DNA from 3 places in the Lysinibacillus sp. RS11 genome. Region 1 is predicted to be linked to each of the others. Evidence: riboswitches for the same ligand, from Rfam matches in the RefSeq annotation. Region 1 holds a riboswitch; each other region holds the start of a gene.
The links. A riboswitch is a leader RNA that binds a small molecule or an ion and turns the genes downstream of it on or off. The one in region 1 is predicted to bind S-adenosylmethionine.

Region 1 (7,633 bases):
ATCATCGCAAACCAGAATTCGAATTCTCCGTAAGCTTTTACATTTGCTAAGTTTACAAGCGTCATAATAATAAGTACTACAAGGGCAGATACCCATTGTGGAATATCAGGGAACCAGTAGTTAATGTATACACCGACTACTGTTAATTCTGCCATGCCAACGACAATCCACATGAACCAATACGTCCAACCAGATAAGAACCCAGCAAAGCGTCCTAAATATTTATTCGCGTACGTACTGAACGAGCCTGATACAGGTTCCTCTACTGCCATTTCGCCTAATGCACGCATAATTGTGAAAATAACTAATCCGCCAATTAAATAAGCAAGTAAAATAGATGGCCCAGCCATTTGAATCGTTGAACTAGAACCATAAAATAAACCGACCCCAATGGATCCGCCAAGTGCAATTAATTGCATGTGACGAGTACTTAATCCGCGCTTTAGCTGTGAATCTTGATGATTGTCTTTCATAATGTCTTACTCCTCATACGTTTAGATTTTCAAATACTTTGCTCAAAAAAGGAATAAAAAAAACGCCCTTTTGGATTTACCAAAAGGACGATTCAACTCGTGTTACCACCTTTAATTTATAAGCAATTCACATTACTTACCTTAAGAAGTACGGTCATTTGACGATACTCTCGCACATGATTACGGGTGCTTGCCGGCGTAGCCTACTTAGAATGATCCTTTCGGTACACAGCTCCAAGATGAATTCTCAATCGTTTTACATGCACCTCTCATCAACTGGTAACTTTCTGTTCGTAAAAATAATTGATACTATTTCTTTTCATAGCCTTTGTTCTATACAAATATTTTTGAATTGTTTTTCATTTTACAGAAAAAAATTATTTTGTCAATATATTTTTTTGGATTTCTTCATAACCCGCTTAAATTTTACTATATAGATACAACTCAAATGATCAATCTTTTTTATAAAACTACCTCATTTGTAAAGACGTATGTTTTGTATATAAGTCGGAACAGCAATCAACCATACGTTATGGTATGAGCCTGAAATATAATAAATAAGTATAATTATGGATGTTATAAGAAGGCGGGGATACATAGTGAAAAAAATCATCATTTTATTCATGTTGACCTTAACTATTTTAGGAGCATGTAATACTTCCGCATTTAGTATTAGTGAAATTGCTGTTGTTCCAGAAGTGCGAAAGAAAATAATTTCCGATGATAAGCTCCAATTAATCAGTGATGGAAAAGATACTTTTTACATTGATTTTTATTCGAAAGGAATGGCACATGCTGATTTGGAGGTAGAGGGAGACACATTAAAAATAAAATTCGAAGAAATGAATCCATCCGATGATGTTGCTGAACAACAATGTTTATAAAATTACAAAAGACCCTAAAACAGGAAATTAACGTGGTGTACATAAACGGTAAGTCCACACATTTTAATCATGTAATAACAGGTTTATAGGAAGAATACACCTAAAGAAAAACCGAAACCCCTTAAAGGAGATTTCGGTTTTTTTGCTAAAGATTAATAAAATACTTTATCGACATTGTATTTAGCACGGAATGAATTAATCGCGTATGTCTCGTAAATTTCACGTTCCATTGGATCTTCCACTTCGTACACTTCAATTTTGAAAATTTCATTACGATGATTTTTCATCGGTGACACATTGTCCTCAAAATGCTTTTTAATACGTTGACGAATTTTACGTGCTTTACCTACAAATAATAGCTCGTTTTCTTCGTTGTAGAATAAGAAAATGCCACCTTTTTCACGTGTGATTTTATGGAAATCAATAAAACCATGGTACGGTGTGATTGGTACATCACCTGGCTTTAAATCTTGTTCGCGTTGGCGAATCACTAAATCTGGTTTTGGAAATTCAATTTTAATCAAACTTTTCACGTTCCTCTCTATTACTAAAGATATATGGTAACATAATTACGGCTTGTTTACCATAATATTTCATAGCGTCAACATGATTTACATCAAGATTAGTGTTCATCAATTTAGAGAAGAACATGCATGCTAATAACAAAATATTCTATGTATTATTGATATTCTTAATTGTTCATGTTACAATTCTTTTTAATTAAATAATCTTATCAAGAGAAGCTGAGGGATTTGGCCCGATGACGCTTCAGCAACCTCTAACAAATGTTAGAAAGGTGCTAATTCCAGCAAAGGATTTGTCCTTTGAGAGATAAGAGTGAACGTGGTTAAAATCCCTCTCATTCTATCTCAAATGGAATGAGGGGGATTTTTTTAATTTAGATCGACTAATAAAATTTTTTATATGTAGAGAAATTCAAGAGAGGGGAATGCAAGATGCCAATTAATATTCCAAAAAATTTACCAGCTGGAGAACATTTACGTGAGGAAAAAATCTTCGTCATGGAAGAGGATAGAGCGAAAACTCAACAAATCCGTCCGTTAAATATATTAATTTTAAATTTGATGCCAGAAAAAGAAAAAACGGAGCTACAATTACTGCGATTACTCGGTAATACACCGCTACAAGTTAATATTACATTTTTAAACACAGCCACACATGAATCGAAAAATGTGAGCAAATCACATTTACAGCTATTTTACACGACCTTTCATCAAATTCGCCATCGTCGCTATGATGGCATGATTATTACGGGTGCGCCAGTTGAAAAAATGGCTTTTGAGGACGTGAACTATTGGCAGGAAATTGCAGAAATTATGGATTGGTCCAAGGAAAACGTGACATCGGTCCTTCATATATGTTGGGGTGCACAAGCAGCGTTATACCATCATTACGGTATCGGCAAAATTGAGCTTCCCGCTAAATGTTCAGGAGTTTATTCCCATGTCATTACGGATTTAACAGTGGACTTAGTACGTGGCTTCAGTGATTTATTTACGGCTCCACATTCACGATATACTTCTGTTTCTATTGACGAAGTACGCAACCATCCTGATTTACGATTACTATCTTACTCAGAAGATGCTGGTGTCTTTATTGTGCAATCAAAGGATAATAAAAACATTATGATTACAGGACATCTTGAATATGATGCGACTACATTAGCAGATGAATATAGTCGTGATGTCGCAAAAGGATTGGATATTGAGGTTCCAGTGAATTACTTCCCAAGTGATGATCCATTAAATGAACCGATTAATACGTGGCGTGCTCATACTCATTTATTATTTTCAAACTGGTTGAACTATTACGTTTACCAAGAAACACCATATGAATGGGATTTCGTTGATGAACTTGAATATCATATTTAGTTCATGGGTTCTGTAAACTCTCGATGGCAAATGTAAAGTAAAAAGATGACCTTGATCATTTCATGGTCATCTTTTTTTATTCTAATATGTTGTTAATTTTCTGACGGATTTTCATTGATTGAATCATTTAGACTGTTTGTATTACTTTTGTTCTTTGCAGTATTTTGGCTGTTACTATTACTAGCATTAGTAGAAGCATTTTGGCTGTTGCTATTGCTAGCGTTATTAGAAACATTACCGCAATTGCAATTACTTCCATTCTGTACAGCATTTTGGCTGTTGCTATTACTTGCGTTATTAGAAGCATTTTGGCTGTTGCTATTGCTTGTGTTATTAGAAGCATTACCGCAATTGCAATTACTTCCATTCTGTACAGCATTTTGGTTGTTGCTATTGCTTGCGTTATTAGAAGCATTTTGGCTGTTGCTATTGCTTGCGTTAGTAGAAGTATTTTGGCTGTTGTTATTACTTGCATTAGTAGTCGCATTTTGACTGTTACTATTACTAGCATTATTAGAAGCATTTTGGCTGTTGTAATTACTAGCATTAGTAGTAGAATTTTGGCTGTTCTTATTACTAGCATTAGTAGTGGCATTTTGATTGTTATGATTACTCGCATTAGCAGTAGAATTTAGACTATTGTTATCACTTGCATTATTAGAAGCATTACCGCAATTGCAATTACTTCCATTCTGTACAGCATTTTGGCTGTTGCTATTGCTTGCGTTATTAGAAGCATTTTGGCTGTTGCTATTGTTTGCATTAGTAGAAGCATTTTGGCTGTTGTTATTGTTTGCATTAGTAGAAGCATTTTGGCTGTTGTTATTGTTTGCATTAGTAGAAGCATTTTGGCTGTTGCTATTGCTTGCGTTATTAGAAGCATTTTGGCTGTTGCTATTGCTTGCATTAGTAGAAGTATTTTGGCTGTTGCTATTGCTAGCATTATTAGAAGCATTACCGCAATTGCAATTACTTCCATTCTGTACAGCATTTTGGCAGTTGTTATTACTAGCGTTATTAGAAGTATTACCGTTATTACTACCACTTGCATTCTGTGGACAACAATTACAGTTTGTAACATTTTCATTCCCTTGACTACCATTAATATTGCGAATTTTCGCGGCGATTAGTAGAATAATCGGTAACAAAATTGCAATAGTACCAGAAAACAAAGGAAAAATTTCTTTATTATAAATATTTGAATGAACGATATTAGGATGAATAATTTGCGAAAGGCCAATAATAGTCATTCCGATTGGCACAATGAGCGGACGATGATCTTTGATTTCACATATTTGCGCTATGCCGATAACGGAGGCATAAAAATACATAAACGTTTTAATAAAAATAGATAAGATCCACATGGCTGCCATAATCACTTCAACACGCTGTAAAAAATTCCCAATTGAAACTCTTTGCGCTAATGCATAGCTAGGAAATGTCCGATTAGAGGTAAGTTCTGGACCTAGGACAAGGATACATAGTGTGACGATGATAATTAAAACAATGCCTCCAATAGCTGTGCCAATATAAAATCCTTTTTGTGCTGATTTATGAACATTGACAGCGGAAGGGAACAGTATTAATAGCACGACAAGGGGGAATGAACAAATACTCATAAATCGAATAACACTTATAAATAATGATTTTTTTGAAGTTTCCAAAATGGGCTGTACATTTTCAAAATTGATTAATGGTGATATACAAACTACAAAAATTATAAAAACCAAGATAAACACCGGAAAAAGTATTTCTGCTAAACGCGCAAAGACTTCGATTCCTTGGTATGCAGCATAAATGATGATAATGCCAAATAGCAATGAAAAAGCCATAGAAGGCGTCTCTGGCATCACTTCTGTAGACATAAAAGTCCCAATAAAATATAATAATTCGCCTGCAGCAAAAAAGCTAAGAAGGATAAAGCCAATTGCGGTCAGTTTTCCAAAAAAACGACCTAGTATTTTTTCATTCGCCTCTGTAAATGTAAGTGTGGGAGTCTGATTTCCTAAAGTAACAAGTAGCTTCACTAAGAGAAAACTTAAACCGACACCGATGATTGTTGCGATCCATGCATCTTGCTTTGCTGCACTTGTTACACTTGAAGGGATAATTAATATGGCTGTACCAACTGTAAAAAGAAGGGTAATGATTGTAAATTGTCTTGAACTAATGATTTCTTTTTCCATCATGAACTACCCCTTCTTTTTAAAGTTACTTCATTTATTTTGATAGTGAAACGATGAACTCTCTAATTGGAGTAAAGATAAAGGTAATCAAGTCTGTTGGGCTTGGAATTTTGAGATTTAAAGCAACGCCAATATTTAATGCAGTACCGATGAATAAAAAAATCGAAAAAATAACAAGCGTTTTCGTTTCGTTATTTTTTTGAAGTTTAGGAATAAAAGCAAAGGCAATAACAATTGAAATAATGAGTATGAGAATTGTTATTAACATAGCTTATTCCTTCTTTTTTTTGTTCAATATTGAATTTTGCATTGTTCCTAGTCCTTTTGTTTTGACATGTACTTCAACGTTAACCGCTAGATCTTGGAACATGGTTGGCCAATCATTTTTGATTTTTTTCCATTTTTTTGGGTCTGTACGATGTAATTCCTCACCAAATCCCAAAATATCGGATCGATAAGTTTGCTGAATTGTACTGATGGATTTTTCGATTTGTTTTTTGATAAGTTCTTCAGTTTTTTTATTTACGTAATCAATGGATTTTTGGGAAGTAAGGTTAATAGTACATTCAACTTCTCCGACATTTTGCTCAACATCTATATGAACATTAATTTTTGGCGTACCTTTTTCAAACTTTCCCTTTATTTTTGTCTTGGATTTTGTAATTTCTGTTGCTAATGTACCTCCCTTAGGACAAGCAATAATTTCAATCGTACTTTTTATTTTGTCACTTAAAAAACTTACGCTTTTACTTTCTTCTTCTGTTAAAAGCCCAATGTATTTATCTTTTTTGAATACTGCTAATCCGGCATACTTTAATACCACTGGCGTTTTTACTTTATCAACATTGGTTGCACCCATTCCTAATGTCGCATCTCCTTTTATTTCAATGGCAGAAAGGATTGGACTTGTTTCAGAACTACTTAAAGTACTTACTAATTCATCAATATTAATGGCAATCGTTGAACCCCAAGCTTTTTCAGATGTATTAAGTGAATTGATCAATTTATTTGCAGGCACTTTTTCAATAGGTGTTAATATATTTAAGACTTCTTTTGCAGTTGTCTCGTGAGCGATAATAACATTGAAATCATTTCTGAATTCATGATCTCTAGAGATTAAATCTAATGCCTCACTAATGCCTTCTTTCGCTAATTCTTCTCCAAGAATAACTACTTGTGTATGGGCGAAATAAATCTTCCTAGTCGATAATGTTGTCATTTTTCGAATAGCTTCGAAGATCGTTTTGCCCTTTGCGTAATTGGTAATAACAGGTGATCGACCGCTAGTAGGGGCTTTTGATGAAATTTCACCAGGAACCACAATTTGAACAGTGACTTCAAATTCATCGTCTACTTTATCTATTCCTAGTGCAGAGACAATTGCTAATTCATTGAGTTCACGTTTACTCCAGCAACCACTTAAAAATAAGGTAACCATCAAAAGTAAGCATATCGTTTTATATTTTGACATGGTCCATTCCTCGCTTGTATATCATTGTTAATTCCTTTTTTTAACACTAAAAAATTTATGCCCTCTAACATTGTTTTTTTGACTGATTAAACTAGGTCGAGTTAATAGGGCTCTACGAGGAAACAATACTAAAGCATCTTTTTGATCCTTTAAGATTAATGGCCCAAATGGACTTAAATAAGGAACACCAAAAGTTCGAATGCTACATAAGTGAATAATGATCATCATCATCCCAAACATCACGCCGAATAAACCTAACATCGCTGCTAATATCATTAATGGGAAACGTAAAAGACGAATGGTATTCGATAAGCCATAAGCAGGGAACAAGAAACTACAAATCGCTGTTAATGCTACAATAATGACCATTACAGCTGAGACAATCCCTGCTTCTACAGCGGCTTGACCGATGACTAAAGTTCCTACAATAGATACCGCTGGACCAATAGTTCTTGGCATTCGAAGACCCGCTTCTCGTAGTATTTCAAAGGCAAGCTCCATCATGAGTGCTTCGACAACTGCAGGGAAGGGGACTCCTTCTCGTTGAGATGCGATACTGATGAGCATCGGTGTTGGTAGCATTTCTTGATGGAAAGTTGTGATGGCCACATAGAGTGAAGGTGCCACTAATGCAAGACTAATACCAAAAAATCTTAATATGCGTACTAAAGAACTAATGATCCAATGCTGATAGTAATCTTCAGCAGAGTGTAAAAAGGACGTAAAA
Region 2 (7,633 bases), 1.4 Mb from region 1:
TTCAAACATCGAAATTTCCTCGTAGCACTCATACGTTGGCTTCGGTATATTTATCTGCAAAATATAGATTTCTTGTAACTCACCATCCATTTGTACTTTAAACGTTGGATATTGATGTGCAGCTACCTGTGGATATTCCCAGCCATCCTTCCTAGCTTCTGTAATATTAATCATCCTACTTACAACATCAATTAATAACTCTACCTCTAGATAATTTGGTCTTTCAGGATGCGTTCCTTCTTGATAGCTACGGAATTGAATCCAGTTCTTCTTCCCTCTATACGACAGCCCACAATCTTTAATTAGCAGATAATCTGCTGGATCTAACTCTTCTCTATCAACGAAATTCACAGTTAAAGCGTTTAAACTATAGGAAAAATCACTCGATATATTTTTCTCAAAAAATATTTTCGCTAAGCTGTCATAGCCATTTTCTATATCAAAAATCATTAATCCAAACTCTTCACCACCAGCACCCATAACAGAAACAAGTACTTTGTAATCTATATCTGCAAAGTGAATGACAACGACTTCATCATCCCTTAAATATTGCCATGGCTTTTGTTTTTTCAGGTCATTAGTAAGCTCTAATAAAGTAAGATAATCTGGCTCCAGGTTTTCTAGTAAACTATTTGCCTCTTCATCCTCCCGTATCAGTTCATTAATTTCCTCCAAATTAATCTTGTCCAATTTGCCAGTATGAATATTGCCTGCTCCCGCAATACATATAGGCGTTTCCGTGTTCATCGGTAATTCCTCATTGCTCTCTAATCGAATCGTAAATGATTCACTATTATCAATTACATGAGCAATGGCTTCATCACCCGATTTTCGAAGCCATTCATCGACCAACTCTTCATCTGTATCAAAATCCGTATCATTTTTAGGTAAAAAACAAATCTTCTCTTTAGATACTCGTCCATCTTTTTTAACCATTTCAAAATTAAAATAGTCCGAACCATCCAAATCAAAACTTAGTAATATCATTTCATCTAGCATGGAAAAACTACTGTTCTTCGGTAACAATAACTTTCGATAAATCTCCGGTTTTTTCTTACTTTCAATATGCAACTGGATCATTGTTTTACCTCCTACCTCTACTTGTTATAGCTATTCTGATGAGTTCGGCATAACCTTCACTCATATACAAATGTATTCATCTCTTGCGCGATCTCTTTATTGATTTCAACTTTGTAGCTATTCCATATGCGAATCACTCTTTATTCACTTTACTGGCAATCTCTCCATTCTGCAACACTTCAAACTTCATCCCAACCAATTGCTACACATCTCAATATCTGTCGCATTAATTGTACAAAACACCCTAAGGTTGTGCTAGCAACAGCTACGTATTGTAATTACAAGGTTCACATTTTAGAAAGTCAAGATTAACTCTCCGACTTTTCTCAATTTTTGTTTAATTACTAACAAAAATTGATTTTTAAACTTTTACAGCCAATGATATGGTACTAATAGTAGGGAAATTTTATATTCACCAGTGTAGAAGTTATTAAAATACCTTTCCAAATTCACGGAAAAAGAGTAGGAGGAAAAGATGAACAAATCGTATAAAATGATCGTTGCTATTCTTTTGAGTATTTTCACTTTTACTTCAATTACATTTTTAGGAACTATTGCTATTGTGTTATCTAATGTAGAGTTTTTTAATTTTCAACCTACGTTTTTTGGTCAAGATATTGTTTATGTTCATATTCAGGATCGTGTATTTAAAGCTAATGTAACATGGACGGGTGTACTACTATTTGGTCTTTTAGGAGGTGTTATTCAACTTCTTATTAATAAATTTAGTAAATCAGATAACCACGCGTATTGATATTAAATAAATCCGCCAATCTTCATTCGTAATAAAACGCCAAAGTTTCATTAATACGACAAGCGCCATTACGAGGAGGATTAAATATCGACAATGACTACAAATAAGAAAAAGTTGAATGAATCCGGAGGTCAATGGAGTAATGGATTTTATGTAGCATTAGCATATGGAATGTTATTCGTTTCTTTAATGCTCGTAACAGGAAAAGAGCTTACAATTAATATTTTGACTATACCCGCTTTAGTATTATTTTTGGTTGTTAGCGTTACTGAATATTTTGTGACGAGAGACGAAAAAAAAGATATGCCTCAATGGATTATAGTGGGAGCATTTGTTATGGCTGTTCTTACTGCAATAGGTATGACGGTTATTTCAAACTAGGGAGTGAGAAGATGCTACATAATGGAATAAAATAGATCGGATTTTTAGCTATGCTAATGTTTGGAGGCATTTTTATTTTCAGATGGTTTCTTCGAGATGAATTATTATTAGATCAATTCATTGGTTTTTTGGTAGGTTCTATTCTTTTTATCGTGTCTTTTTTTGTTAAAAGAAACTAAATTAGTCTGGTCGTCTCTACGATTACTATTGAGCTTTATAAATATGTCTCTTTACAATAGATGATTACTATCTTTTGCTTCACATTTTCTATACCTTCAATTTCTGCAAATGCACCTACATCTTTGTAATTCTCCTGTTTTAACAATCTAATTCCCTATCGTCGTGATAGATGGTTCTAAGATTACACCAACATTTTTAACATCTTAATTTAGCACTTCATAAATCGCCCCTCTCTTTTTTACCGTGGTCGCCTTAAAGCGGATTTTCTTTCTTGAAAAAACGTTTTTATGTTCTATGAAATAGTATTTAATTAAAAACAGGTTGCAATTATAGATGTTTTATTATAGTATTTCATTATTGTGCAAAAAAATAATATATTTTTTCTTCTTATCAAGAGAGATGGAGGGACTGGCCCTATGAGATCTCGGCAGCGGAACTTTGTGATTAAGTTACTGTGCCAAATCCAGCAAGCAATGGCTTGATAGATAAGAGGAGTGTTTTATAAATATAAGACCTCTTCTTGTTATTTCAAGGAGAGGTCTTTTTTTAGAAAAAAATGGACAAGGATGTATCCATTTTTAATTTTTGGAGGTAGAACAATGAAGAAAGAGAATCCATGGGCGCTGATCCCATTTGTTGTTTTTTTAGTTTTATTTATTGGTTCAGGGATTATTACAGGTGATTTTTATGCCTTTCCTGTCATTGTAGCCATTTCCATTTCGGGCGCTGTGGCTCTGGCGATGAATCGAAAAGAATCGTTTTCGCGAAAGGTTGATATTTTCTGCAAAGGCGCAGGAAATTTAAATGTCATGCTGATGGTTGTTATTTTTCTCTTGGCTGGAGCCTTTTCAGCGGTAGCAAAAGGCATGGGGGCAGTGGATTCCACTGTTAACTTTGCTTTATCGGTCATTCCGCCAAACCTGCTTGTCGTAGGCTTGTTCATCATTGCCTGCTTTATCTCCCTGTCAATGGGTACATCGGTGGGAACGATTGTTGCACTGGCGCCGATCGGAGTTGGGATAAGCGAGCATATCGAACTTTCCATGGCTTTAGTAATGGCAGCGATTGTTGGCGGTTCGATGTTTGGCGATAATTTATCCATTATTTCAGATACAACAATTACTGCCGTTCGTTCACAAGGCGCACAAATGAAGGATAAATTTAAGGTGAATTTTTGGATTGTGTTGCCGGCAGCTATTGTAACGAGCATTATTTTAGGGGTTATCACAATGGGTGAAACCGCACAAGTGGAGCATTTAAGCTATAGTTGGATAAAAATTGTTCCCTATGTTTTAGTTATTATTTTAGCGTTAGCTGGAATGAATGTTTTCTTTGTTCTCGCATTTGGTATTGTTCTCGCCGGGGCTGTTGGCTTAGCGGATGGCAGCTATCATTTAATGAGCCTTATGCAAACGATTGGCGAAGGAATGGCAGGCATGTATGAAATGGCATTTCTTGCAATATTAATAGCTGGAATGGTGGAGGTTATTAAGTTTAACGGAGGAATTGACTTTCTACTTCACCTTGCGACACGAAGAATTAAATCGAAAAAGGGTGCTGAATTTGGGATTGCCAGCCTTGTGGGTCTAACTAATTTATCTACGGCCAATAATACGATTGCTATTTTAATTGCTGGTCCGCTTGCTAAAAATATTGCTGAACAGTATGATATTGAGCCGAGAAAGTCCGCAAGTATATTAGATATTTTCTCCTGTACGGTCCAAGGTCTTCTGCCATACGGAGCCCAATTCCTGGCAGCCGCAAGCGTAGCTGGAATATCGCCAGTGAGCATGCTACAATACTCTTTCTATCCGATCTTGATAGGAATTTGCGGAATCATCGCTATCCTTATTGGATACCCGGCACAAAAGAAAGCCTGATCTTTATCACTTTAAAGTGATGGGGGTTGCTTTTAAGAAATTTGAACTTAAATTCAAAAAATCCAATTGTTTTGAAAAAAAGATTAATCAAAACGATTGGATTTTTTTATGGGGTTATAGGTAGGGTATATATGATCATTCCTATTGAGCTTTTTAAATACGTACACGTGTAATTGTTCTAAAGTCATAGAAATATGTGGTCAGGTTATTCACTATTCTTTAAATAAATCCATTGACATGTTTTTCATAAATTCTCTCACTTCTCGGATGCAAGGAAGTTCACTTTCTACAAGCTCCACCCCGACATTTTTTGCTAGTGGTTGAAGTATCGGGCTTAACTCTTTAGAATCAAATATTTTACTTGGTCTTACCTCTAAGCAATAGCTTTCGATAAATTTCAGGTTTCTTCTTACTTTCAATATGCAACTGGATCATTGTTCAACCTCCCTCTTCTACTTGTTAAAGGATGCCGATGAATCTACAACTTAATCTGATTTCACCCCATGTGCAATAATCACTTACTTCATCTCTTCATTAAATTTCTACTTTGTAGCTATTCACAAAGTGAACCACTCTCTATTAACTCTACTAACAACCTGTCCATTCTGCAATACTTCAAAATCCATTCCCCACCTTTGTGCACTCCTGAATACTTGACGTGTTAATTGTGAAAAACATCCTAAGTTGTCTAGGAACAGCGCTTTATTGTAATTATAAAATTCACATTTTAGAAAGCGAAAAAGTTTTCTAACTTTTATCAATTTTTGTTCAATTATTCACAAAAGTTGATTTTGAAACTGAACTGCCCCGTAAAAGTTAAACATAAATCTAACTTTTACGGGGGTTTTTTATAGCAAAATAAGTGCTGAACAACGTATTCGAGCAGTTCAACGATATTCAGCTTTGAGTTTTCTTTTTTTTATCAATTTTCGTTCAATTTTCAACAAAAGTTGATTTTGAAACTTTTATAGCTAATGGTAAGTTATTTACATACCCGGGGAAAAGGTAATGTAGGAAGGAGGGATAGTAATGCAAAACATGTTTTTACCAGCATTCATTAATTTCTTTGTGCTACCATTTACAAACGGGATGGTGGTTTCAAAAACTGAACAACGTAATGCTTATTTTTGGATCATAGTTGCTATTGTTATTTTAGTACTAGCCGCTTTTTATGCTGCTTGTATCGTTTATGGCGCTAAGTTTACAGGCGAATTCGAATTTTTAGGATTTGCATTTAGAGTTCAATGCGGTTAAATATTTAAATAAATATTCAGAAGTAAAATAGTATTCTATTCTACTTCTACTCTTATAGAAGGTGACTTATATGATTGAAATTAATATAATACAAAAAAAATATCCTGATTTTTCTATAGAGGATGTTTCCCTTTCTGTATTTCCAGGGGAAATTACATTATTGTTAGGTCATAATGGCTCTGGTAAAACCACAATAATTCGTTCTTTATTGGGATTAGTTCATTTGGATTTAGGCAATATAAAATTAGATAATATTGAAATTAATTTTCAAAATTATAATAGTTATGAAAAATTCAAATCTGACATTAGGTTTATACCAGATGAAGATGTTTTATTTGATTATCTAACTCCAGTCGAATATTTCCAATTAGTTACAATCAGTAATGATATCGATTCGCCTGATTTTTTGGACTTTTTAATAAATGTATTTGATATTAGTAAATATACTAAACAATTGATAAGTACGTTATCTCATGGAAATAGAAAAAAAGTTCAAATTATAGGACAAATTTTATGTAAACCAAAGTATTTAATAATTGATGAGCCTACCAATGGATTAGATCCAGATATGATAATAATTTTGAAACAGATTATTTTAAAGTTAAGAGATCTAGGTACGGGAATTCTAATCTCTACACATGATTTGCGATTCGCTGAAAATTTGATGAATAATGTGACTATTATAAGAAACGGGAAAATTATTCTTCAGGATAAAAGTGATAATTTATTGAAAGAATATAGAACTTGTAATTTAGAAGATATTTATAAAAAAATCAATAATGATTATTATAATTTTATTGAGGAGCTTATAGAGAATGAAATGGTTAAGCATAGCTAGGAAACTCGATGGGAAACAGCTTAGGGAAAATTTAATTTCTACTTTTATCCGTAATAAAATGATTGGGTTATTAGTGCTATTAAGCGTAATTTCTATCTATGCTCTATATATTTTATTAACTATAAAAGGCGCTAATCCTTCTAATCAATCTATTAATGATGTACTTTATAGAGCTGGAATTATGAGTATAGGCACTTTTAGTTTTATTTCAATTATATTTGTATTTTTTACCAGAAACAAACTTCTTACCTCTAGATATAAACATTTTTTTAGTTCTTTGTCTATGCCCTCATTGGAAATAATTTTAGCTAATTATTATTATGTTTTTATTTTTTCATTGCTTTTTTATTGTTTCGTTATGATACCTGTATTTTTAGTTATTATTTTCTTTTATGAAATAACTTTCTTTATAATGTTTTGTATGTTTTTAATGTGGTTATCATTACCTCTTTTGTTTCTTCTCATTTTAAATGTGTGGATAGCTTCTTATCTTATAGCTGTGAGACTAAATAATAATTTTAGAAATTCAATTTTAACTATTTTATTTATTATTTTTTCTTTTGTTTTGATAGCTATTAATTTGTTTTCGGGAAATTATTTTAGTTTACTGAGTTTATATTTAAATTCGGGTTTTGTTAATTATATCGTTTCATTATTACTGCTAATAATATATATGTCTTTAAACTTTTGGGGGTTAAATAGATTATCTTCAATTTATTTAGGTAATTTATTTAAAGAAAAATTAGAAGATGGCTTTATCAAATATAAATCAGTAAATATTTCCAAATGGAGAAATGATCCACAATTATTAATACAAATTAAACTTGAATTGTTAAGATTGTATCGGACAAACCTGTATATAGAACAATTTTTTATAGTTATTTTTTTAGGTTTGATAATAGTTGCCTCATACAAAGTGTTAAATTTCGAGAATTTTATTTCAATATATAATTTAGTTTTCCAATTTGGAATGATTGAAGCTATGATAATTGTTCTAATATCTTTGGGATCAGAATTTTTTAAAACTAAATTTCTAATATATTCAATGAATTGGAATGGATATATTTATTTATTTGGTAGATTTCTTTTATATTCCGTTACCAATATCTTTATTTATCTTATATTTGCTTTAGGGGTTTCAACTATTATTACCGATGTTAATGTTGATTTATTAACCTCATTTCAATATATAAGAATAATTTCTATTACAATTTTAGCCATAACTATTGGATTTGTATGGCCTGTTCAAGAATTTAATAGATTGTT
Region 3 (7,633 bases), 820 kb from region 1:
GAAGGTTGTTGCTATTGCAATTTTTACCAATAAGAGTACTAAAAGCACGAACCAGTACCATGATAAATAGTACGGTACGGAAATAAAGTACACTTTAACTTCTTTCAGCGAATGTTCAAACATTTGCTGAAAGAAGTTAAAGCCTCCGGCGGATGTCACGGAATCGGAAAGGAGTTCTTTGTGCACAAAGCCGATTCCGGACGCAATTATGCCGAGGCATAATTGATTCAGTTTGCTGTGTCAGATTTTGATGAAGAAGCATTGAAAAAATCACCTAAGCTGTTTAGTAAAGCGTTACTAGCTTCTATTTATTTGAATCGTACTAAAAATAAAATGAGCTTGCGTACTGCATATAAAAGAGCTCTCCTAAGAGAAGTGTGGTTATTAAATAATATTGAACGAACAGAAATAAGAGCGCTTCTTTACTTTATTGATTACTTATTGAAACTACCAAAATCTATGTCAGAGCAGCTTGTAAAAGATATTAAAGATGAGATTAGTGGGGAGGAAGAAATGTTGAATCTATATAAAGAGGATTTACCACCAACACTTGCTGGTGTTTTAGAATTAGAGAGACAGGAAGGCTTTAAGCAAGGTATCGAACAAGGCATTAAACAAATAATTATTGGTTTGATTGGAAAGGGTGCTGAAGATGAGTGGATTGCTGAAGTTGCAAAGCTTCCACTAGCAAAAGTACAAGAAATTCGTAAGGAGCTTAAATCCTGTTAATGAAAAAAATGTGCGTATAGCCAACATGCATTGTTACACATACTAAGAGTGACATAATTGGAGGAGAAATAATGACGCAAAACTTAAACAAACAATTGAATAAACTTGTCGCTACATGCTCGGTACTTTATACAAAATTGCACAATTATCATTGGTATGTAACAGGTAACGCCTTCTTTACACTACATGCAAAATTTGAAGAATTATATAATGAAACAACATTAAATCTAGATGAAATTGCAGAGCGCATTCTTTCGAAAGATGGCAGGCCTGTAGCGACTTTAAAAGAGCATCTTGAACTATCATATGTTGAGGAAGCGACAGGAAATGAGACAACCGAGGAAATGGTAGTTACAACTATTTCAGATTTCCAAAAGCTAATGAAAGCTTTAAACTCAACAATGGAGCTTGCGGCTGAAGAAGGAGACGACCGTACAGAGGATTTACTTAATGCTATGTTTCAGTCCCTTGAAAAGCATACTTGGATGTTAAAAGCATTCCTAGGTGGCTAATAACCAAAAAGTAAATAGTAAAAGAGGCAATCACTTTTGAGTAAGTCATTGCCTCTTTTTTCATTTAATAAAAACGCCAAACCATTGTAACAAGACGTGAATAGGTAGCAAAATGTTTTTTTCTTGAAAAATAGGGTAAATACCTAGTAAGCCATATAAATTAGGAGGAATTGAACATGATGAATGAACAAAACTCACAAATTGAAGTGGCCCATTCAAGGGAAGAAATGCTTCATATTTTAGAAAGTATGCGATTAAAAGCATTTCAAATAGAGGACATTCACATTATTGCCAAGGATCCATGCAAATTAGAGGATGTAAAATGGGATACTGACGTTAAAACACATGAGGTAGGGAATTGGGTGGATCAATTTAAATCATGGTTTACTGGTGAATCAGCTGTAACAGAAGGATTAAAGAGATTTGATCTTACTGAGGGACAAACAGCATACTATGCTCAACTCGTAGAACTAGGTGCTATTGTATTATTAACTGAGTGTGGGACTTAACTGAGTCTATGATGACATCAACTATTTCGAAAGATAATCATTATCATCATGATTCGCTTAGTCCTCGTCGAACTGTACCAGAATCTACTTTTGATAATGTAGAAACTCCTGAATATTACGAGGAGCGTATGTATGAATGAGGCTGAACAAATTTGAAGATATCTATAAATACAAAAAACAGAGTGAATGTACAGCATCACTCTGTTTTTTGTATTGTGTGGATTCAATTCAATATTAATGTATAGCTTTCTCATGTTCTTGTTTTTTAATAAAGCGTAAAACATGAAGATGCTCTAATTGTGCAACAAGGTTACCGATTAGAATAAAGCTACCACCAATTAATAATTTTATCGTTATTCCTTCGCCGATAAACATCATAGCAAACATCGCTGCAAAAATCGGCTCTAAAGAAAAAATAAGTCCTGTATGTGTAGCAGAAGTATACTGTTGTGCAACAGTTTGCCCTACGAAGCAAAATGCACTACAAATGACACCTAGCCCGATAATGGCAATCCATGCAGTCGTGGTACTTGGAAGTGTTGGTGTTTCAAAAATGAATGTTAAGATAAGTGCATAAAGTCCAGCAAAACCGAGCTGGTAAATGCCATAGGAGATTGATTCAACGTTTTTTGTAAATGAACTATTTAATAATAAGTAAATTGAATAACACAGTGCTGCGATGGCTACTACAATATCCCCTTTTTGAAAGGAAACTGAGCCATGAGTAGTTAAAATTGTAATGCCAATCATTGTGCAAACGATCGCAAAGCTAACTGCTTTTGAAGGTAATTTTTTTTCAATAAAACTGCTGAAAATAGGTACTAAGACAACTGTTAAACTTAAAATAAATCCAGCATTGGATACAGAAGTTGTTTCTAGTCCGATTAAGCTAAGAGCGAACACAATAAATAACAGAAACCCTTGAATAGCTGCATACTTTAATGTTTTTGCATCGACCTTAATTATTCGTTTATAAAAGATAATACCTGCTGCCAAAAATGCGATGATACAACGCAATGCCACCACATTATAAACTGCCATTGTTTCAAGTCCCATTACCATAAAGGTATAAGATAATCCCCAAAACATTGTCACAATAACCATCAATAAATTTGCTTTCCCCTGAATCCCCATTGTGCTCACCTACAATCTGTGTACTAAAACAGTTTTCATTCTAAAAATTACTATATATCTTGTATTGTGATTAGTAAAACGAATGTTTATAATGATTAGTATTAAAAAAATTCATGTATATAGAGGGACAGACAATGAGTTTAGTGAAATATGAGATTTTGAATAAAGTGGCTGAGGTAGCAAGCTTTACAAAAGCAGCAGATGCTTTAGGTTTAACTCAATCCGCTGTAAGCCATGCTGTTTCGAGTTTAGAAAAGGAGTTCGGCTTTGCACTCATTCATAGAAGCCGCGCGGGTGTCACGTTAACGAGCGAAGGGGATACAATGTTAAGAGCAATGAGACATGTCCTTGATGCAGAGGAATTACTACAACAGGAAGCTGCACACATACTTGGTGTTACTCGTGGAAAAGTGCGAATTGGCGTTATTTCAAGTATTTCCTCAAACTGGATGCCTGAAATTGTTCGTATTATGGACAATCAATTTCCTGGCATACAAGTCGAATTGCGAGAGGGAGACTATTATGAAATTGAACAATGGCTTCTGAGTGGGGAGGTTGATGCTGGATTTTTAAATGGTCAAAAGTCTGGGCAATTTCAATATATCGAACTCCAGCAGGATCCATTGTTGTGTATTGTCTCCGATAAAAGTCTACTTTATGATAAAACAGAAATTGATATAGTGGAACTAGAAGACATGCCATTTATCATGACTTCTTATAAAGGGACAAATGATGTAAAAGTACTTTTAGAGCAATATCACGTAAAGCCAAATATTCGTTTTGAACTATCAGAAGAGGTAGGGATAATTTCGATGATATCTCACCAGCTTGGCATTAGTATTTTACCGAAATTAGTTACGAATAACTTGCCTACTACGATAAAAGCTATACCTTTAAAACAAGGTGGCTATCGTACAATTGGAATAGCGATGAAACACCAGGCATCACCAGTGACTAAAAAATTTGCGGAAATATTAAAAACCTGGTTGAAAGAACAAAATATGGAATAATTTTAGCTCATCACCGAAAGTTGTACCCAGTCGGAACGGAAATCAACTACATGTTATGGTGATGATCCAAAAATTTTGAGCTAACTTATAGAGAAGAGCAATATGCCCTATAAAAACAACATTGAAGCTTAACATAGCATTACGTTAAAATAGTATTTGTATATTTATCTTCATTCAACAGATGTTTTTTGTAGCGGAAGCAGAGCGTCAGCTACACATGTTTTCTGCGAGAAAGCGAAGCGTCAGCGGCAATTATGCCAGGCGAAATTGATTAGAAAAAGGTGAGTGTATGGGGACATTACGAGGTAAGACCGTACTCATTACAAGTGGGGGAACGCTTGAAAAATGGGATCGTGTGCGAGGGCATACGAATTTATCAAAAGGCTCGATGGGCTGTTATTTAGCTGAGGCGGCACTAGCGGCTGGAGCTAACGTCTTATATTTGCATGGTTATTTCGCACAACTTCCGACAAACAAAGATAAAATGCGTACCATTCGATTTGAAGGTATAGAGGATTTAGGCGAGAAAGTTCGACACGCTGTTCAACAAGAACAGGTGGATATCGTTATTATGGCGGCAGCTGGTTCAGATTGGCTCATTGACAAAGTATATGACCAATCCGGAAATTTAATGGAGGAAGCAGGTAAAATGCCATCTGACGAGCCACCTATCATTCACTTTAAAAAGGCACCTAAAGTATTAGGTCAGATAAAAGAGTGGCAACCGAATGTTACTTTAGTGGGCTTTAAGCTCGAGGCAACAGATGATGAGGAATTTTTACTATCCCGCGCACGTCTACGGATGGAATCGGCTAACGCTCAGTTTATGGTAGCAAATAGCTCGCAGTCATTATATGGTGGAGATGAGCCACATTGGATTGTACCGGCTAAAGGCGAACCAACAAAGGTAATGGGCAAGCAACAAACAGCGAAAGCATTAATAGATTTTTTACAAAATACGTAAAGTGAAAACTGTGTAGAGAAAAAGTGATCTGCACAGTTTTTTTGTTTTGTTTAAATTACTATTTAGTGAATATTTAAAAAGTAGTTGTATGCGTTAGGTTTGTGAAAATGCATTTCATTCTGTAATAAGTGAATGGTGGGAGTAATACTGCCTTTTAATACCGAATAAAATAACTTGTGTATGTTTAGCTTCAAGGAAAATAAACGTCTTCACTAAAATATTCGAACTTTACGTAATCCTTTTTACTTAATTACAAAGTATTCAACTAGGATTTGTAATGTTTATGTTGACAATAGTTTTTCTGAATTATAGAATTATTCCCAAGAAACATAATACTCTTATCAAGAGAGGTGGAGGGACTTGGCCCTATGAAGCCTCGGCAACCAATAGTGTAGGTGCCAAATCCAACAGGGCTATCTGAGAGATAAGGGGGCTATAAATCAATTTGATGCGTTGGCCTCTTATGTACAAAAAGTATGTAAAAAGAAGGGGTGTATCGGATGACTCAACAGGCAAAGATCGATGACAAAAAGCTAGAGGCAATTGCAAAGGCCATTCAGAATTTAGAATATGGAGAAGTGAACATTACGATTCAAGACGGTGTCATTGTTCAGATTAACAGACTCGAAAAGCAGAGATTTCCACAGAAAAAGTAAATAATAGGATGATAGTTGGCTAGATATTTGAAAGTCACAAAGAAAGCAGGGATTATTTTCTTTGCTTATTTGTGGCTTTTTTTTAGAAGTTAGCCAAAGGTGCTGGATTTAGAGGTTCTGCTGTGCTGGATTTCCGTTAAAATTGAACAATCTTCTTTTAAGACATTGACGTTAATAGCGTTTCAGAATATGGCTCAATCTTCTTACAAAAAACAGGATGGATCACGATGAACCAGCCTGTTTTCGGATGTAGTCAATTCTAATTGCTTATGAAGATAGTATCTTAGCTATAAAAACTTTTAGGGATTTCCCCAATATGTCTACGATGATAGAGTAGGGGCTCCTTTTGTGCATGATCAATTGCTAGGACCTGGCCAATAAATATCGTATGGTCTCCTGCATCGATTTGTCGAAAGGTTGTGCATTGTAAAGTGGCCACAGTATCGTGTAAAATCGGTAGACCGTGAACGGAAGTTGACCACTGTGCCTGAGCAAAACGATCTGGGATTTTACTTGAGAATAGTGTACATAAATGTTCTTGATTGCTCGCTAAAATATTCACAGCGAACTTTTCAGCTGCTGTAAAATATGGATGAAGCTGTGATTTTTTGTCGAGCGACCATAAAATAAGCAGTGGATCTATGGAAACTGACGCAAAGGAATTGACAGTTAAGCCAATAGGTTCATCAGCGTCATTACAAGCTGTGACAACCGTAACGCCTGTTGGATAATTACCCAATGCTAGTTTAAAAGCAGCTACTTTGTCTGTCATTCTAATCACCTCTTGTTATTTTATGTGAATATAACATCGATTTACCTAAAATGAAAAACTTTTTTCTTTGATGCTCAGCAAATAGTAATTTCCTTACTGAGCATCTTGAAATAGTTAGCATAAAATATAGCAACTTCTTAACAAATTGAATATTCTTAATTTTATTTTAAACCAACAAAACTAACAGGTAAAGTATATAATAGTGGGAGAAAAAAGGGGGGTAGTCATGACTTTATATTTTGACCATCTAGTTCATCAAGTTCCATCACCAGACAATGCAAAGGTTTTTTTAAACAAACGTAATATCCATACAGTTAACGGCGGTCAACACACAATGTGGGGGACATATAATGCGCTAAGCTACTTTGGATTAAACTATATTGAGCAAATAGCAATTTATGATCGTCATTTATTTGAAAATGCAGCGAAATTGCCTTATTCCCTACACTATACGTTTAAGCGGGCGCAGGAGCATTATGGATTTTCACGAATTGCATTACGTACAAAAAATATTGAAGAAGAGGGACAACGTTTGCGTGCACTTGGTTTTGAGGTGTATGGTCCTGATGCTTGCAGTCGAACAAGACCAGATGGCTCCGTCGTAGAATGGAAGCTATTGCATTTTGGGAAGTCAGGGCAGGCAATTGATTTTCCTTTTTTAATCGAGTGGGCTGCTGATGATGAGGACCGTTTTGCACAATTACAGGCAAGTGGAGCAATCCATCCAAAACAATCGATCACAATGGAATCGGTGCAATTTTATGTAAAGGATGTGCGAGCTACCGTGAAATTATGGCAGGAGGTATTGCAATTACCAGAGCCTGAGCAACATTCACAGTATATGTCCTTGCGCTTTCCGAATATTCGTTTAGATTTTTATGAAAAAGATGCTGCAACAGCGATGACACTTGGTCATTTAAGTGAGGGACCATTTGGGGTGACGCTTCAAGATCCTCATAAAATGAAAGAAACATTAGTATTTCCAGGAGCTTTTTATTGGATTAATCGTTGAAGTAGAAGTCAATAGATAACAAAACATCCAACATTAAAAAAGGAGCTGTTCAACAATCGAACAGCTCCTTTACGCTTATAATTTCACAACATTTGACGCCTGTGGTCCACGATTTCCTTCCACTACATCAAATGTTACCTTTTGACCTTCATCAAGTGTACGGAAGCCTTCCTCTTGGATCCCCGTAAAATGTACAAATACATCTTCTCCATCATCACATTCAATAAAGCCATAACCTTTTTCATTGTTGAACCACTTTACGATTCCTTGCTGCATAAGCATTCGCCTCCATTGCGCTTGAATGTAAAACCCATCAATCAAGTCGTGATATAATT

Region 2: another riboswitch for S-adenosylmethionine. It lies ahead of AB9L17_RS20445 (Na+/H+ antiporter NhaC family protein); the one in region 1 lies ahead of metA (homoserine O-acetyltransferase MetA).
Region 3: another riboswitch for S-adenosylmethionine. It lies ahead of AB9L17_RS08395 (YezD family protein); the one in region 1 lies ahead of metA (homoserine O-acetyltransferase MetA).

What each region holds. Positions count from the first base shown of each region.
Region 1 covers NZ_CP168124.1:2,505,391-2,513,023, reverse strand. Annotated here, with positions in the region: gene AB9L17_RS12775 (amino acid permease) at 1-473, opposite strand, end outside; T-box leader at 554-805, opposite strand; gene AB9L17_RS12770 (hypothetical protein) at 1,073-1,357, shown strand; gene AB9L17_RS12765 (nucleotide excision repair endonuclease) at 1,510-1,881, opposite strand; SAM riboswitch class I at 2,085-2,195, shown strand; gene metA (homoserine O-acetyltransferase MetA) at 2,314-3,249, shown strand; gene AB9L17_RS12755 (endospore germination permease) at 3,342-5,438, opposite strand; gene AB9L17_RS12750 (hypothetical protein) at 5,470-5,703, opposite strand; gene AB9L17_RS12745 (Ger(x)C family spore germination protein) at 5,707-6,906, opposite strand; gene AB9L17_RS12740 (spore germination protein) at 6,934-7,633, opposite strand, start outside.
Region 2 covers NZ_CP168124.1:3,952,175-3,959,807, forward strand. Annotated here, with positions in the region: gene AB9L17_RS20430 (DUF7309 domain-containing protein) at 1-1,080, opposite strand, end outside; gene AB9L17_RS20435 (hypothetical protein) at 1,556-1,834, shown strand; gene AB9L17_RS20440 (hypothetical protein) at 1,928-2,215, shown strand; SAM riboswitch class I at 2,780-2,887, shown strand; gene AB9L17_RS20445 (Na+/H+ antiporter NhaC family protein) at 2,995-4,275, shown strand; gene AB9L17_RS20450 (hypothetical protein) at 5,305-5,529, shown strand; gene AB9L17_RS20455 (ATP-binding cassette domain-containing protein) at 5,600-6,367, shown strand; gene AB9L17_RS20460 (hypothetical protein) at 6,345-7,633, shown strand, end outside.
Region 3 covers NZ_CP168124.1:1,690,254-1,697,886, forward strand. Annotated here, with positions in the region: gene AB9L17_RS08360 (hypothetical protein) at 1-70, shown strand, start outside; gene AB9L17_RS08365 (hypothetical protein) at 223-729, shown strand; gene AB9L17_RS08370 (Dps family protein) at 801-1,241, shown strand; gene AB9L17_RS08375 (general stress protein) at 1,418-1,750, shown strand; gene AB9L17_RS08380 (DMT family transporter) at 1,985-2,884, opposite strand; gene AB9L17_RS08385 (LysR family transcriptional regulator) at 3,019-3,894, shown strand; gene AB9L17_RS08390 (phosphopantothenoylcysteine decarboxylase) at 4,184-4,858, shown strand; SAM riboswitch class I at 5,194-5,289, shown strand; gene AB9L17_RS08395 (YezD family protein) at 5,359-5,514, shown strand; gene AB9L17_RS08400 (flavin reductase family protein) at 5,798-6,286, opposite strand; gene AB9L17_RS08405 (VOC family protein) at 6,513-7,298, shown strand; gene AB9L17_RS08410 (cold-shock protein) at 7,374-7,574, opposite strand.